DNA from 2 places in the Cupriavidus oxalaticus genome. Region 2 is predicted to be linked to the other one. Evidence: predicted binding sites of a transcription regulator. Region 2 holds the regulator's gene; the other holds the start of a gene.
The links. Region 2 encodes sigma-54, which starts transcription at its own class of promoters, with help from an activator protein. Its sites were predicted from a motif close to TGGCANGNAANCTGCTTT; they were not measured.
Positions count from the first base shown of each region.

Region 1: a site for sigma-54 is predicted at 5,121-5,138, ahead of JTE92_RS06355 (phenol hydroxylase subunit). Genes of this name have one in related genera too.

Region 1 covers NZ_CP069811.1:1,441,077-1,448,784, reverse strand. The annotation lists gene tnpA (IS66-like element accessory protein TnpA) at 1-443, opposite strand, end outside; gene JTE92_RS06375 (LysR family transcriptional regulator) at 910-1,791, opposite strand; gene JTE92_RS06370 (hypothetical protein) at 1,893-2,054, shown strand; gene JTE92_RS06365 (tripartite tricarboxylate transporter substrate binding protein) at 2,110-3,105, shown strand; gene JTE92_RS06360 (sigma-54-dependent Fis family transcriptional regulator) at 3,231-4,856, opposite strand; gene JTE92_RS06355 (phenol hydroxylase subunit) at 5,198-5,452, shown strand; gene JTE92_RS06350 (aromatic/alkene monooxygenase hydroxylase subunit beta) at 5,506-6,543, shown strand; gene JTE92_RS06345 (MmoB/DmpM family protein) at 6,561-6,833, shown strand; gene JTE92_RS06340 (aromatic/alkene/methane monooxygenase hydroxylase/oxygenase subunit alpha) at 6,865-7,708, shown strand, end outside.
Region 2 covers NZ_CP069812.1:332,014-339,721, reverse strand. The annotation lists gene JTE92_RS13930 (monovalent cation:proton antiporter family protein) at 1-1,465, opposite strand, end outside; gene JTE92_RS13925 (KpsF/GutQ family sugar-phosphate isomerase) at 1,639-2,622, shown strand; gene lptC (LPS export ABC transporter periplasmic protein LptC) at 2,666-3,295, shown strand; gene lptA (lipopolysaccharide transport periplasmic protein LptA) at 3,416-4,063, shown strand; gene lptB (LPS export ABC transporter ATP-binding protein) at 4,118-4,918, shown strand; gene JTE92_RS13905 (RNA polymerase factor sigma-54) at 5,074-6,552, shown strand; gene hpf (ribosome hibernation-promoting factor, HPF/YfiA family) at 6,601-6,951, shown strand; gene ptsN (PTS IIA-like nitrogen regulatory protein PtsN) at 7,313-7,708, shown strand, end outside.

The DNA.
Region 1 (7,708 bases), on a different replicon from region 2:
ACCAGCGCAACGTCCTGTCCGCCGCATTCAAGTTCGACCGTCACGCCGTTGGGCAGCCGCGCCGTCAGTAGTGCAGGTTTCAGCGACGGACGTACCGATGGTTGGGTGGAAGCGGGCGCCTGGGCCGGCAGACATTGCAGTGCCACCGGCGATGCCGGGACGCGTGTTCCGCCGCTAGCCTCGACGACCGGTACGAACGCTGGCAATGCAAGCTCCGCACTGTCGGCCGCCGCGGCTTCTGTTGCCGCTTGGTGCAGCCGAATCCACTTGCGCAACTGGTTCGTATTGATGCCGACCTTGAGCGCCATCCCAGCTACCGATACCCCTGGCCGCAGACACGCCTCGACCAGTTGGCGCTTATCCCTGGGGTCAAAGTCTCGCTTCCCGTTGGAGCGAACACGGGTCACTCTCAGCGACGGAACTTCACATTCGTTGTCCATCATGCTTGCGTCCGCAAATAGTGGTTGCGGACGCAAGCCTGCCCACTCTCAGCCGGAAAAGCTAGGTGCGGTTAATTTCGCGCTTACGATCCATCTTCTCCGCGGCTTCGCGCGCTGCGCGAATCGTCACTTCGTTGGCATCTGTGCCAATGTAGGGCTGGACACCGAGAAATTCGCGCACCGCCGTGTAGTGGCGGAACAACGTCGGGGAAAGCTTTCGATCGTAGCCAAAGGGCGTACACGCGCCTCGGCCGCGTGGACGACCCTGCTGGCCTGGCTCGGGCGCTCGGCAGCGGCAGCGTGCGGATCGAGTTCTCCAGGAACTAGCACTGGCGCGAGCGATGAAGGAGGTCGGCGCCTGCCACATTATTGTCAACAACGCCGGCATCCAGATTCCCGCTTCGGAGATCGCGGACCAGTCCGTCGAGGACTACCACCGCATCAGCGCCATCAACCAGTGCGCCGGTCCTTACTGCGCTTGCCGCATGACCCAGGCTACCGCCTGGGCCAGGAAGGGCGAGGTGTCGCCGACGCGATAGCTCATGATGACGGGGGACACGAACCCCGGCGCGTCGATCGGGCAGTAGCGGACATCGTCGCGATGCAGGCGCTGGATCGAGGCCGGCACCAGCGTGATGCCGACCCCGGCCGCCACCAGCCCCAGCGCGGTCTGCAGCTCGTTGGCCTCCTGCGCCACGCGCAACTGCAGCCCCTGTGCGCGGAACAGCGACAGCAGATGATCGGCATAGCTCGGCCGCGGCCGCGCAGGGTACAGGATGAACGGGCGCGTGGCCAGGCTCTGCGGTGTCAGCGTGGCCTGGGCCGGCGCCGGCTGGCTGGCCGGCACCGCCGCCACCAGCGGCTCGGCCATCACCACCTCCTGGCGGATCGCCGGGTCGTTGATCGCGATACGGCCGAAACCCAGGTCGATGCGGCCGGACTTGAGCCCCTCGACCTGCTCGACCGTGATCATCTCGGCCAGTCCGACTTCCACCGGCTGCGCCGATCCACGCAGTTCGCGGATCAACTCCGGCAGCACCCCATACAGGACCGACGGCACGAAGCCGATGCCGAACCAGCGCTTGTCCTGCCGGCCGATGCGTCGCGTGCTTTCGATCGTTTCCTCGAGGCGCTGGGTCAGCTGCGTGGTCTGCTCCAGCAGGAAGCGGCCCGCCTCGGTCAGCCGCAGCCCACGTCCGACGCGGTCGAACAGCGCCACCCCTACCTCGTCCTCAAGCTGCCGGATCTGGCGCGAAAGCGGCGGCTGCGCCATATGCAGGCGCTCGGCGGCCCGCGTGACGTTGAGCTCCTGGGCCACAACGTGGAAATAGCGCAGGTGTCGTAGTTCCATTGGCATACCTATAGGGTATCGATTGAGACATCATCGGTCTTGGACGCTGCGCGAGTCAAGTTTCATACTTCCACAACGATTCCTATCCTCAGCACAAAGGTATGACAGCCACGATCACCTCGGCCGAAGCCATCCTGGTCGACCTGCCCACCTGGGCGCGCCGCTGGCCAGCTGCTCGCGGTGCGGTGCGCACCACGCTGCCTGTGCTGTGGACGCTGGCCAGCGGGGACACCGCGCGCGACGTTGACGAGTCGATCCGCTGAAGCGCAGCGCAAGGCAAGTACAACCCGCATCGCGCGGGCACGAGGAGAGAAGACCATGAAGACGTTGTTCCAGCGGCTGGCCTGTACCGGCCGCGCAGCCGCGCTTGTCCTGGCGGCAAGCCTTTCGTTTGCCGCACCGGCCGCGCATGCGGCCTATCCCGATCGCCCTATCCGCTGGATCGTGCCGTTCCCATCGGGCGGCGCGATGGACAACATCGCTCGCACGCTGGGCGAGGACATGTCGCGCACGCTCGGGCAGTCGATCGTGGTCGAGAACCGGCCCGGCGCCGGCGGCAATATCGGTGCCGAACTCGTGGCACGTTCGCCGGCCGACGGCTATACGCTGATCATCGTGGCCAATGGCATGGCCGTGAACCCGGCGCTGTACGGCAAGCTGTCGTACGACCCGATCAAGGACTTCGCCCCGGTATCTCTGCTGGCCGTCGTGCCCAACGTGCTCGTTGCGAACAAGGCGCGCCGGAATGAGACCACGGTCAAGGACGTGATCGCCCACGCCAAGGCATCGCCGGGCAGGTTTACCTATGCCTCGGCCGGCAATGGCACTTCCATTCACCTGGCGGCGGAACTGTTCACGTCCATGGCGGGCGTCGACATGTTGCATATTCCGTACAAGGGCAGCGGCCCGGCCATGACCGACCTGCTCGGCGGGCAAGTGGACTACATGTTCGACAGCATCACCTCGGCCAAGCCGCAGATCGACGCGGGCAAGCTGACGCCGATCGCCGTCACGACCGCCACGCGCTCCAGCGCGCTGCCCAATGTGCCGACCGTCGCCGAAGCGGGACTGCCGGGCTACGAGCTGTCGCCGTGGTTCGCGGCCTTCGTGCCCGCGAAGACGCCGCAGCCCGTCATTGACACGCTGAATCGCGCGATGCTCGAAGCCCTGCGCAAGCCGGCCGTGCAGAAACGCCTGGCGCTGATCGGCGCCGAGCCGATCGGCAGCCCGCCCGGCGTGCTGCGCAACCACCTGGCAAAGGAAACCGAGAAGTGGGGTGCGCTGATTCGCCAGCGTGGCATCCACGCTGACTGAATCGTCGCCGTGATGGGCCATGCCGGCGCTGCCCGCGACGGCAGCCGATCAGCGCCATGCGTTGCCGCGCGCCGAAGGCGTCTGCGGTAATGCTTCCGTCCGGCCGGCCGTGCCCGGCCGGATGGTCACTTCTTCAGCCGATACGCCAGTTGCGGCCGCGTAATGCCCAGCATGCGCGCCGCCGACGACAGGTTGCCGCGCGTCGTGTCGATGGCGAGCTGCATCAGCCGGGCCTCGATCTGCGGCAGCGATACTTGCTGGTCCAGCAGCCTCTGCAGCAGGGCGTCGGCGTCCTCGGGTGCCTCGGCGGCCTGCCCCTGCTGGCTGGCGAACAGGTGGGACGTATCGATCAACCCGGCCGCGGGCGCAAGCAGCACGCCGCGCTCGATCATGTTCTCGAGCTCGCGGATATTGCCGGGCCACTGGTACTGCATCAGCGCTTCGCGCGCGCGCTGGCTCAGGCCGCGCACCTGCTTCTGGTAGCACGCGTTGAAGCGCTGGATAAATGCCTGCGCCAGTTCCGCAATGTCTTCGCGCCGTTCGCGCAAGGCCGGGATCGCCACCGGGTAGGTGCTGATCCGGTAGAACAGGTCCGCGCGGAACTGGCCCTGCCGGATTGCCTGCGCAAGGTTGACGTTGGTGGCCGCAATCAGCCGCACGTCGATCTTGCGCGTCTCGACGCCGCCCAGGCGCTCGACCTCGGCGTTCTGCAGCACTCGCAGCAGCTTGACCTGGGCCGACAGCGGCAGGTCACCGATCTCGTCGAGGAACAGCGTGCCGCCGTGCGCGCGCTCGAAGCGGCCGGGGCGCGACTGCTGGGCCCCGGTGTAGGCGCCTTTCTCGACGCCGAACAGCTCGGATTCGATCAGTTCGTGTGGAATCGCCGCGCAGTTCACTGCAATGAACGGCTGCTCGGCGCGCGGCCCGTGGTCGTGCAGCCAGCGCGCAAACATCTCCTTGCCGGCGCCGGTTTCGCCCGTCAGCAGCACCGTGATATGGCTGTCCGCCGCGGCCGACAGCAGGCCAAAGGCTTCGCGGAAAGCGGGGGACTGGCCGATCAGGTTGCCCTGGTTGGCGCCGCACAGCGTCTCGCGCAGCGTGCTGACTTCCTGCTGTAGCGTGAGCAGGTCGCTGATGACCGAGTCGGGCTCGAAGTACTTCAGGTATTCGGGGTCGTCCCATTCCTCGGCCGGCTTGCCGACGATGCGGCACAGTGCATCGAGCCGGCGCTGGCATTCGGTTTCCTTATAGATGACGAGCCGGTCCATGAACGTGCTGCTATAGCCCGAGGCATAGCCGAGCTGCACCCAGCAGCCGCCTTCCTCACGGCTCAGTTCCTCGTTGTAGGGGGCTTCGCCTTCCCAGGAGTCCTGCCACAGGAATTCGCCATAGAAGTGGCCGGTGTCACGGTCGATCTCCAGCCGGACCGGGTCGACGCGCGTCACGCCTTCCAGCATATGGAGCTGTGGCCCGAGCAGGAACGCATCGTCAGGCGAAGTCTCCAGTTCATCCTTGCGTTCGCGCTTGACCATCTCGGCGTCGCGCATGCCCTGCGCGTAGCCCATGCGGATCAGCAGGCCCTTGCCGCGTTCCAGGCCCAACGTATCCAGGATCTCCTTGCGCAGGTAGCTCAGGGCCTCGGTGTGCATCAGCACCATGCGCGAATCGCCCAGCCGGATCTGCGCGGCCTTGGGGTCAATCGTCAGCAGCGAAGCCAGGTCGAACTGTGGCTGCTTGGGGGGCGCGGTCATCTCCATCTCCAGAATGCCTGCGGGCGCGAATCGATCCGGAGGGGAACGTCCTGAGCCTCGGTTTTTCCGTAGCCTAACACGCGCGATCGGGGGCTTGGCCAACGGCCGACGACGGTGCCGACTGCATGGTGCGGCGCAGTACCACCGGATTTGATCATTTGGTGAAAACCGGCTTTTTCACCTCATCAAATCGTCAAGCGAGCGCGCCATGGAAACGCCTGCCGCTTTCCCGCAATCCGTTGCGGCACGCGGCTTTGCAGCCGGTGGCACGGCCTTCGCTATATCTCCTCTCACCAAAAACAGCACGCACCCATCGGTGTGCAACGCAGCAGGAGCGAGACATGACCGCATTGATTGCCCAGTCCACGTCGCCGGCCCGCGGACGCGCCCAGCCCTACGTCCGCGTGACCGCGCGCGACGAGCAGTGGGTCGAGTTCGAGTTCTCGCTCGGCGACCCCGCGCTTTACGTCGAGCTGGTCATGCGCCCTGACCAGTTCTCGGCGTTCTGCGCCGCCCAGTGCGCCATCGCGGTGCCGCACCTGCTGGGCCGCGCACTGGAACATGAGCGCGATAAATGGAGCGATACCGTGGCCTGAGCCACGGACAAGCCGAACACCAGAACACCACAAGGGAGACAGGAGCAACCATCATGCAAATCGATATCCGTACGGACAGCGTCAGCCCGATCCGCCAGACCTTCGCCAATCTTCAACGGCGCCTTGGCGCCGACAAGCCCGCCACGCGCTACCAGGAGGCGATGTACGACCTGCAGCCCGAAACCAGCTTCCACTACCGGCCGCTGTGGCAGCCGCAATACGAGCTCTACGACGCGCGCCGCACGCAGGTGGTCATGCAGGACTGGTATGCGCTGAAAGATCCGCGCCAGTTCTACTACGGCAGCTACGTCAATGCACGGGCGCGCCAGCAAGACACGATGGAGAAGAACCTGGAGTTCGTGGAGAAGCGCGGCCTGCTGGCGTCGCTGCCGGCGCAACTGCGCGAACTGCTGACGCTGGGCGTGGTGCCCCTGCGCCACGTGGAGTGGGCAGCCAACATGAACAACGCCGCCATCACGGCTTATGGCTTCGGCTCGGCCATCACCGAGGCGGCCATGTTCCAGACCATGGATCGTCTTGGCATTGCGCAGTACCTGACCCGCATCGGCTTGCTGGCCGGCGACAGGGCGGCGGTCGATGCCGCCAAGACGGCATGGATGGAGGACCTGGCCTGGCAGCCACTGCGCCATGCGATCGAGGACCTGATCGTGCGTGAGGACTGGTTCGAACTGCACGTGGCGCAGAACCTCGTGATGGACGGGCTGCTTTACCCGCTGGTCTACCAGCGCCTGGATGCGCGCCTGTCCGTCGAAAGCCCGGCGTTCTCGCTGGTCACCGACTTCATGACCACCTGGTACGCAGAAACCACGCGCTGGGTTGACGCAACGGTCAGGACGGCGGCCCAGGAATCGCCCGCAAACGCCGGCGTGATCGCAGGCTTCGCCTGTGCATGGCTCGACCGCTTCCAGCACGCGCTGGCGCCGCTGGCGCGCCGCCTGTTCGCCGACGACGCCGATGCGGCACTGGGCGAAGCGGTTGCCGCGCTGACCAGGCGCCTGGCGGGGCTCGGGCTGGTCCGCGCCGCCGACACGGCATCTCCCACGCCGGCCCCCGTAGCCGCCGCTGCATGACACCAGGAAAGCACGCCATGACCGCACAGATTGTATTTATCGCCCTGCAGGCCAACGAAGAGATGCGTCCCGTCATCGACGCGATCGAGGCCGACAACCCGCATGCCACCGTCAACCGCTATCCGGCCATGGTCAAGATCGACGCGCCGGGGCGCCTGGAAATCAACCGCGCCAGCGTGGAAGAACGCATGGGGCGCGCGTGGGACGTGCAGGAACTGCAGCTCGGCCTGATCTCGCTGGCCGGCAACATCGACGAAACCGAAGACCGGTTCGTGCTGGCCTGGCACTGAGCCCCGGGTCCGAACATCAGGAGACAAGCACATGACCACCGTCACCGCAACCGCCGCAGCCGCCCGTCAGGCCGCCCGGCCCAAGCTGTCGCTCAAGGAAAAGTACGCCGTGCTGACGCGCGACCTGGGCTGGGAAACCACTTACCAGCCAATGGATGCCGTGTTCCCGCACGACCAGTTCGAAGGCATCGTGATCCACGACTGGAACGGCTGGGAAGACCCGTTCCGCCTGACCATGGACGCGTATTGGAAATTCCAGTCCGAGAAGGAGCGCAAGCTGTACGCGATCATCGACGCGTTCCAGCAGAACAACGGCCAGCTCAATGTCACCGACGCGCGCTACGTCAACGCGCTCAAGCTGTTCCTGACCGGCGTGTCGCCGCTGGAGTATGCCGCGCACCGCGGCTTTGCCATGGCCGGGCGCAACCTGCGTGGCGTGGGCGCGCGCGTGGCGTGCCAGATGCAGTCGATCGACGAGCTGCGCCATTGCCAGACGCAGATCCACACCATCAGCCACTACAACAAGTACTTCAACGGCTTTGCCGACTGGCGCCACCTGCATGACCGGCTGTGGTATCTGTCGGTGCCGAAGTCGTATTTCGAGGACGCCATGACGGCAGGGCCGTTCGAGTTCATCACGGCCATCTCGTTCTCGTTCGAATACGTGCTGACCAACCTGCTGTTCATGCCGTTCATGTCGGGCGCGGCCTACAACGGCGACATGGCTACCGTGACCTTCGGCTTTTCCGCACAGTCCGATGAATCGCGCCACATGACGCTCGGGCTGGAAGTGGTGAAGTTCATGCTGGAGCAGGACCCGGCCAACCGCCCGATCATCCAGAAGTGGATCGACAAGTGGTTCTGGCGCGGCTACC
Region 2 (7,708 bases):
GCGCCGACGGCGTGTTGGCGTAGGTGACGATCAGCGCCGCGGCGCGGTGGATGCCGGCGGCGATCAGCGCCTCGCGCCGGCCGGCGTCGCCGTAGACCACGGTGTCGCCGGCGGCAGCGGCTTCGCGCACGCGGTCGGGATCGAGGTCGAGCGCGACATAGGTGATGCCCTCGCGCTCCATCATGTGCGCCAGGTTCTGCCCGCTGCGGCCGAAGCCGCAGATGATGGCGTGCTTTTCCGTCTGCAGGCTCTGCGCGGCGATGCGGGTCATGTTCAGCGACTGCATCAGCCATTCGTTGGCGGCAAAACGCAGCACGATGGCGTCGCTGTACTGGATCAGGAACGGGGCGGCCAGCATCGACAGCAGCATCGAGGCCAGGATCACCTGGATCAGCACCGGGTCGACCAGGTTCAGGCCGTCGATCTGGTTCAGCAGCACGAAGCCGAATTCGCCGGCCTGCGCCAGCCCCAGGCCGGTACGGATCGCCACCCCCTGGCGCGAGCCGAACACCCGCGCCAGCACCGCGATCAGCACCAGCTTGAACAGGATCGGCACCACCAGCAGCGCCAGCACCAGCCACAGGTGGTCCAGCACCACGCGGATATTGAGCAGCATGCCGATGGTGACGAAGAACAGCCCCAGCAGCACGTCGCGGAACGGCTTGATGTCTTCTTCCACCTGGTGCCGGTACGGCGTCTCGGAGATCAGCATGCCGGCCAGGAACGCGCCCAGCGCCATCGACAGTCCCAGCCGCTCGGTCAGCGCCGCCATGCCCAGCGTCACCAGCAGCAGGTTCAGCATGAACAGTTCCTGCGAACGGCGCGCCGCCACGATGTGGAACCAGCGGCTCATCAGGCGCTGGCCGAGAAAGAAGATCGCGCCCAGCGCCACCACGATCTTGACCGTGGCCAGCCCCAGCGCCACCACCAGGTCGCCGGGGTCGCGCGACAGCGCCGGGATCACGATCAGCAGCGGCACCACCGCCAGGTCCTGGAACAGCAGGATGCTGATGATGTTGCGGCCGTGCTCGCTCTCCAGCTCCATGCGCTCGGACAGCATCTTGGAGACGATCGCCGTGGACGACATCGCCAGCGCCCCGCCCAGCGCCACCGAGGCCTGCCACGACAGCGGGAACAGCCAGTTGAAGGCCCAGCTGACCGGCACCACCGACAGCATCGACAGCACCACCTGCGAGCCGCCCAGCCCGAACACCAGGCGCTTCATTGAGCGCAGCTTGCTCAGGCTGAACTCCAGCCCGATCGAGAACATCAGGAACACCACGCCGAACTCGGCCAGGTACTTGGTCTGCGCGGTGTCGCTGGCCAGCCCCAGCGCATGCGGGCCGATCAGGATGCCAACGGCGAGGTAGCCAAGCATCGGCGGCAGCTGCAGCATGCGGAAAACGACCACGCCGAAGACGGCAGCGGCCAGCAGCACCAGGGTCAGTTCCAGCGGTGAATGCATCAGGATGGTCGGGTGAGCGGCCTGGTGAGCGGTCTGGTGAGCGGTCTGGTGCGCGCCCGACCCGGCACGGGCACCAGACCGGGAAACGTGGCAGGCGCGGTGAGTGCGGCAGGCGCGTGGGCAGTTGGAGGCGGCCCCGGACGCCAGCGCATTCGTTGGTATACTTCGACGCCATGATAGCCAATTTCGATGCGGATCGAGCACTCCGGCTCGCCCGCGACACACTCCAGACCGAAGCCGATGCGGTTTCCGCACTTTCCGGCCGCCTGACCGACGACTTTGCCCGCGCCGTGCAGATGATCCTGCAATGCAGCGGGCGCGTGGTGGTCTCCGGCATCGGCAAGTCCGGCCATATCGGGCGCAAGGTGGCGGCCACGCTGGCCTCCACCGGCACCCCGGCGTTCTTCGTGCATCCGGCCGAGGCCAGCCACGGCGACCTGGGCATGGTCACGCGCGACGACGTGCTGATCGCCTTCTCCAATTCCGGCGAGACCGGCGAGCTGCTGTCGATCATCCCGATCGTCAAGCGCATCGGCGCGCGGCTGATCTCGGTCACCGGCAATCCTGAGTCGAACCTCGCCAAGCTGGCCGACGCGCACCTGGACGCGGGCGTGGAAAAGGAAGCCTGCCCGCTCAACCTGGCACCGACGGCCAGCACCACCGCCGCGCTGGCGCTGGGCGATGCGCTGGCGGTGGCGGTGCTGGACGCGCGCGGCTTCGGCGAGGAAGACTTCGCCCGCTCGCACCCGGGCGGCGCACTCGGCCGCAAGCTGCTGACCCATGTGCACGACGTCATGCGCACCGGCAATGCAGTCCCCAGTGTCCGCGAGAACACCCCGCTGGCCCAGGCGCTGATGGAAATCACGCGCAAGGGCATGGCCATGACCGCGGTGGTCGATCCCGACGGCCATGCCATCGGCGTCTTCACCGACGGCGACCTGCGCCGCCTGCTGGAAACCCCGCGCGACTGGAAGACCGTTCCCATCGGCGAGGTCATGCACCGCAACCCGCATGTGGTCAACCAGAACCAGCTCGCCGTCGAGGCGGTGCAGGTCATGGAAGCCAACCGCATCAACCAGTTGCTGGTGGTCGACGACGACGGCCGCCTGGCCGGCGCGCTGCATATCCACGACCTGACCCGCGCCAAGGTTATCTGAACGGGGCGCGAGAAGCACCGACAAGCACACCGACAAGCACACCATGCAGGCACTCATCGCCTCCCTCAGTGGCATCGTCATGCGGCTGCTGCCGCTGCTGCTGATGGCCATCGTCGCCGGCAGCACCTTCTGGCTGGTGCAGATCAACTCGCCCAGGGAAAGCCAGGACACGCAGGCGGCCAAGAAGCACGAGCCGGACTATTTCATGGACCGCTTCTCGGCCACGGAACTGGCGCAGGACGGCAGCACCAAGATCCGCTTCACGGGCGAGCGCATGGTCCACTTCGAGGACGACCAGACCTACGAGGTCACGCGCCCCGCACTGCGCGCCTACGAACCGGACAGGCCGCCGGTGACGGCACGCGCCGACCTGGGCCGCATGAATGCGGAAGGCTCTGTGATCGACCTGTACGGCAACGGTCATATCCTGCGCCAGCAAGGCGCCGACCCGTCCAAGGATCCGCAGCTGACCGCCGCGTCGAGCTATTTCCAGCTGCTGGTCAACGACGACATCGTCAAGACCGACAAGCCGGTGAAGCTGACGCGCGGCCCCTCGGTGATGACCGCGAACGGGCTGATCTTCAACAACGTCACCCGCGAAGTACAATTGCTCGGCAACGTTCGCGGCACCATCGTCACCGGGCCATCCCCTGGCCGTACGCCGGGGCCCTGACCCGGTCCGCGCGGCCGCCCGGCCGGCAACGGCCATGCCGCCGCGCGCCCTGCCCGTCCCGCACGACCCGCCCGATCTGCATAACCCGCACCACCACGCCCTCTAGCCACTGCTGCCAACATGACTGCTTCCCTGACGACTTCGTCCCGTCGACACGCCGCCCCGGCCCTGCTCGCCGCGGCCATGGCCTTCGGCCTGCTGCTGGCCCAGCCCGCGCTGGCCGAGCGCGCGGACCGCGACAAGCCGATGGTGCTGGAGGCCGACAACGCCAGCTACGACGACGTCAAGCAGATCTATACGCTGACCGGCAACGTGGTGCTGACCAAGGGCACGATGATCCTGAAGTCGGATGCGGCCGAACTGCGCACCGACCCCGAGGGCTACCAGTTCGCGGTGGCCACCTCCAAGCCGGGCAAGCAGGCCTATATCCGCCAGAAGCGCGAAGGCGTCGACGAGTACATCGACGGCTGGGGCGACCGCATCGAATACGACGGCAAGCAGGAGCTGTCCAAGCTGATCGGCCATGCGCGCATGGCGCGCCTGCAGGGCGCCAAGATGCTCGACGAGATCCGCGGCGCGGTGCTGACCTACGACAGCCGCAAGGAGTTCTACACGGCTGCCGGCGGCGGCGACAACACCTCGGCCGCCAATCCGTCGGGCCGCGTGCGCGCGGTGCTGTCGCCGCGGCAGGACCCGAATGCGCAGGGTTCGGCCAGCGGCTCGCCGCTGGACCTGAAGCCGGCGCCCGCGCCCGCCAACAAACCCTGACGCCGGGCGGGGGCTCGCTGCCTCGCCTGAAACGCTGAACGCCAGACTGTGCCAATGACCGATACCGCCACCATCGCCGAAAAGCCCTCCGTCCAAGCCACGGCCGTCCTCGAAGGCGGCAGCACGCTGGTCGTGCGCCACCTGAAGAAGCGCTACGGCTCGCGCACCGTGGTCAAGGATGTCTCGCTGGACGTAAAGAGCGGCGAAGTGGTCGGCCTGCTCGGCCCCAACGGCGCGGGCAAGACCACCTCGTTCTACATGATCGTGGGGCTGGTGAACCTGGACGAGGGCGATATCGTGCTCGACGGCGACCACATCAGCGGCCTGCCGATCCACGAGCGCGCGCGCATGGGCCTGTCCTACCTGCCGCAGGAAGCATCGGTCTTCCGCAAGCTCAACGTCGAGGAAAACATCCGCGCCGTGCTGGAGCTGCAGGTGGAAAACGGCAAACCGCTGGCCAAGGCCGAGATCGACCGCAGGCTCGACGCGCTGCTCGACGACCTGCAGATTGCGCACCTGCGCAACAACCCCGCGCTGTCGCTGTCCGGCGGCGAACGCCGCCGCGTGGAAATCGCGCGCGCGCTGGCCTCGTCGCCGCGCTTCATCCTGCTGGATGAACCGTTCGCCGGCGTGGACCCGATCGCAGTGGGCGAGATCCAGCGCATCGTCAGCTTCCTGAAGGCGCGCAACATCGGCGTGCTGATCACCGACCACAACGTGCGCGAAACGCTTGGCATCTGCGACCACGCGTACATCATCAGCGAAGGCACCGTGCTGGCCGCCGGGCAGCCCGAAGAGATCATCGCCAACGAATCGGTGCGGCGCGTCTACCTGGGCGAAAACTTCCGCATGTGATGTACCCGCCTGCCCGCAGCGGCAGGCCATTGATTCTCCCCGCTTTCGGCCCCATGATCTCGATATGGGCCAGCCCACTGCCGGCGTCGATCAAGCCGCGACATCGATAGCAATTTCCGTTCCAACGACGGAAAGATGCGCATAAAATAGGTCGCATGAAACCGTCGCTACAGCTCCGCCTCTCCCAGCACCTGGCACTGACACCGCAACTGCAGCAGTCGATCAGGCTGTTGCAGCTTTCAACGCTGGAATTGCAGCAGGAAGTCGAACAGGCGCTCACGGAAAACCCCCTGCTCGAACGCGAGAACGACTGGATCGAAAGCCCGCTGCGCGTGGCCGCCGATGGTTCGGTCAACGTGCAGAGCGCGCCGGCGCCGGCACCCGCCGAACCGCAAGGCAACGGCGAGGCACGCAGCGATGGCGCGGCCGACGACGACAGCTACGGCGACAGCAATGGCGGCGAAGACTATGGCGGCGACTGGAGCCTGGACGACTTCGCGCGCCGCCCGCAAGGCGACGAAGACGAGAAGACGCCGATGCAGCTGCGCGAAGCCGAGCCCACGCTGCGCGAATACCTGATGGAACAGCTCACGCCGCTGAAGATCTCGGTGCGCGACAAGGGCCTGGCCATCTTCCTGATCGAATCGCTCGACGACGACGGCTACCTCGGTGCAACGCTCGAAGAGATCTGCGCCGAACTGCCGGAAGAACTCGAGTTCGAGATCGAGGAATTGCAGGCGATGCTAACGCTGCTGCAAAGCTTCGACCCGCCGGGCGTGGGCGCGCGCAACGCGGCCGAGTGCCTGGGCCTGCAATTGCGCCGGCTGCAGCACCCGCAGCGCGAACTGGCGCTGAACATCGTGCACAACCACCTCGAGCTGCTGGCGGTGCGCGACTACACGCGCCTGAAAAAAGCCCTGCAGGTAGACGAGCCTGCACTCAAGGCCGCTCACGAACTGATCCGCTCGCTGGCGCCCTATCCGGGCCACGCCTACAGCCGCCCCGAAGCCGACTTTGTGGTGCCCGATGTGTTCGTGCGCAAGAGCGGCAGCGGCTGGATCGCGCAGCTCAATCCGGATGTGATGCCGAGGCTGCGCATCAACGACATGTACGCGCAGATCCTGCGCGGCGCGAAAGGCGAGTCGGGTACCGCGGGCCTGCAGCAGAAACTGCAGGAAGCACGCTGGCTGATCAAGAATATCCAGCAAAGGTTCGACACGATCCTGCGTGTCTCACAGGCCATTGTCGAGCGTCAAAAGAACTTTTTCACGCACGGCGAAATCGCCATGCGCCCCTTGGTTTTGCGGGAGATTGCCGATACACTGGGATTACACGAGTCAACCATCTCCCGGGTGACGACCAATAAATACATGGCAACGCCGATGGGTACTTTCGAACTGAAGTACTTCTTCGGCAGCCACGTGTCCACCGAAACCGGTGGCGCGGCTTCATCAACGGCCATCCGCGCCTTGATCAAGCAACTGATAGGAGCCGAAGACCCGAGGAATCCCCTTTCCGACAGTCGCATCGCCGAACTGCTGGGTGAGCAAGGCTTCGTTGTCGCACGTCGCACCGTTGCCAAATATCGCGAAGCCCTGAAGATCCCCGCAGTGAATCTCCGCAAGTCTTTGTAGCCGAGCCCACCGCCTGCCTGGTGAGGCTCTTTCAGAAGGAGAAGCGCTATGAACTTCAAGATCAGTGGACACCACCTTGACATCACGCCGCCGTTGCGTGAGTACGTGGAAACGAAGCTGGAGCGAATCGTCAGGCATTTCGATCAGGTCATTGGCGTTAGCGTGCTGCTCTCTGTCGACAATCACAAGGAAAAGGACAGGCGGCAATATGCGGAAATCAATCTACATCTCAGGGGCAAGGACATCTTCGTTGAAGCGCATCATGAAGACCTGTATGCGGCGATCGACGCACTAGTCGACAAGCTGGACCGTCAGGTACTGCGCTACAAGGACCGCGTGCAAGGCCACGACCGCGAAGCGGTCAAGTACCAGATGGCCGCAGCGCAGATGCAGCAATGAGCGTGCCCGGTGGCCCCGCAGAGGGCCGCTGAATCAAGACTGAACAAGGCAAGCCGCGCATAGCGCGGCTTTTTTGCGCCTGTGGCGCCCGAGCAAAGGCTCGTCACCCGTTTGAGACGGAGTGTTCGCAACGGCCGCGGCAGGGTGTATGCTGCGCCATACATGCAGAGCCGCATCCCGCCCGCGCCCGGTTAAGGTGCGGACGCCAACCGGGGCGGCGCTGCGCTGCACAATCACAGGGAGGCCGCTGCTCTATAATGGCCGGACGCCTCGGCATTGCCGGCGACCGGCAGCCTCCGAGCCACACACTGCCCCGCGGAACGGCGGATCCGCCCGCTAACTGAAATCCTGCGCATCGCCCATGAATCGTTTGGCCAAATTGCTGCCACCCGGCAACATCACCCTCGACGTCAGCGTCACCAGCAAGAAGCGTGTGTTCGAGCAGGCCGGGCTCCTCTTCGAGAACAACCATGGCGTGGCGCGCGCCACCGTGACCGACAACCTGTTCGCGCGCGAGTCGCTGGGCTCCACCGGACTCGGCGCCGGCGTGGCGATCCCGCATGGCCGCATCAAGGGCCTGAAGCAGCCGCTGGCCGCCTTCATGCGCCTGGCCGAGCCGATCCCGTTCGAATCGCCCGATGGCAAGCCCGTGTCGCTGCTGATTTTCCTGCTGGTGCCGGAACAGGCCACGCAGCAGCACCTGGAAATCCTGTCCGAGATCGCGCAGCTGCTGTCGGACCGCGACATGCGCGAAGGG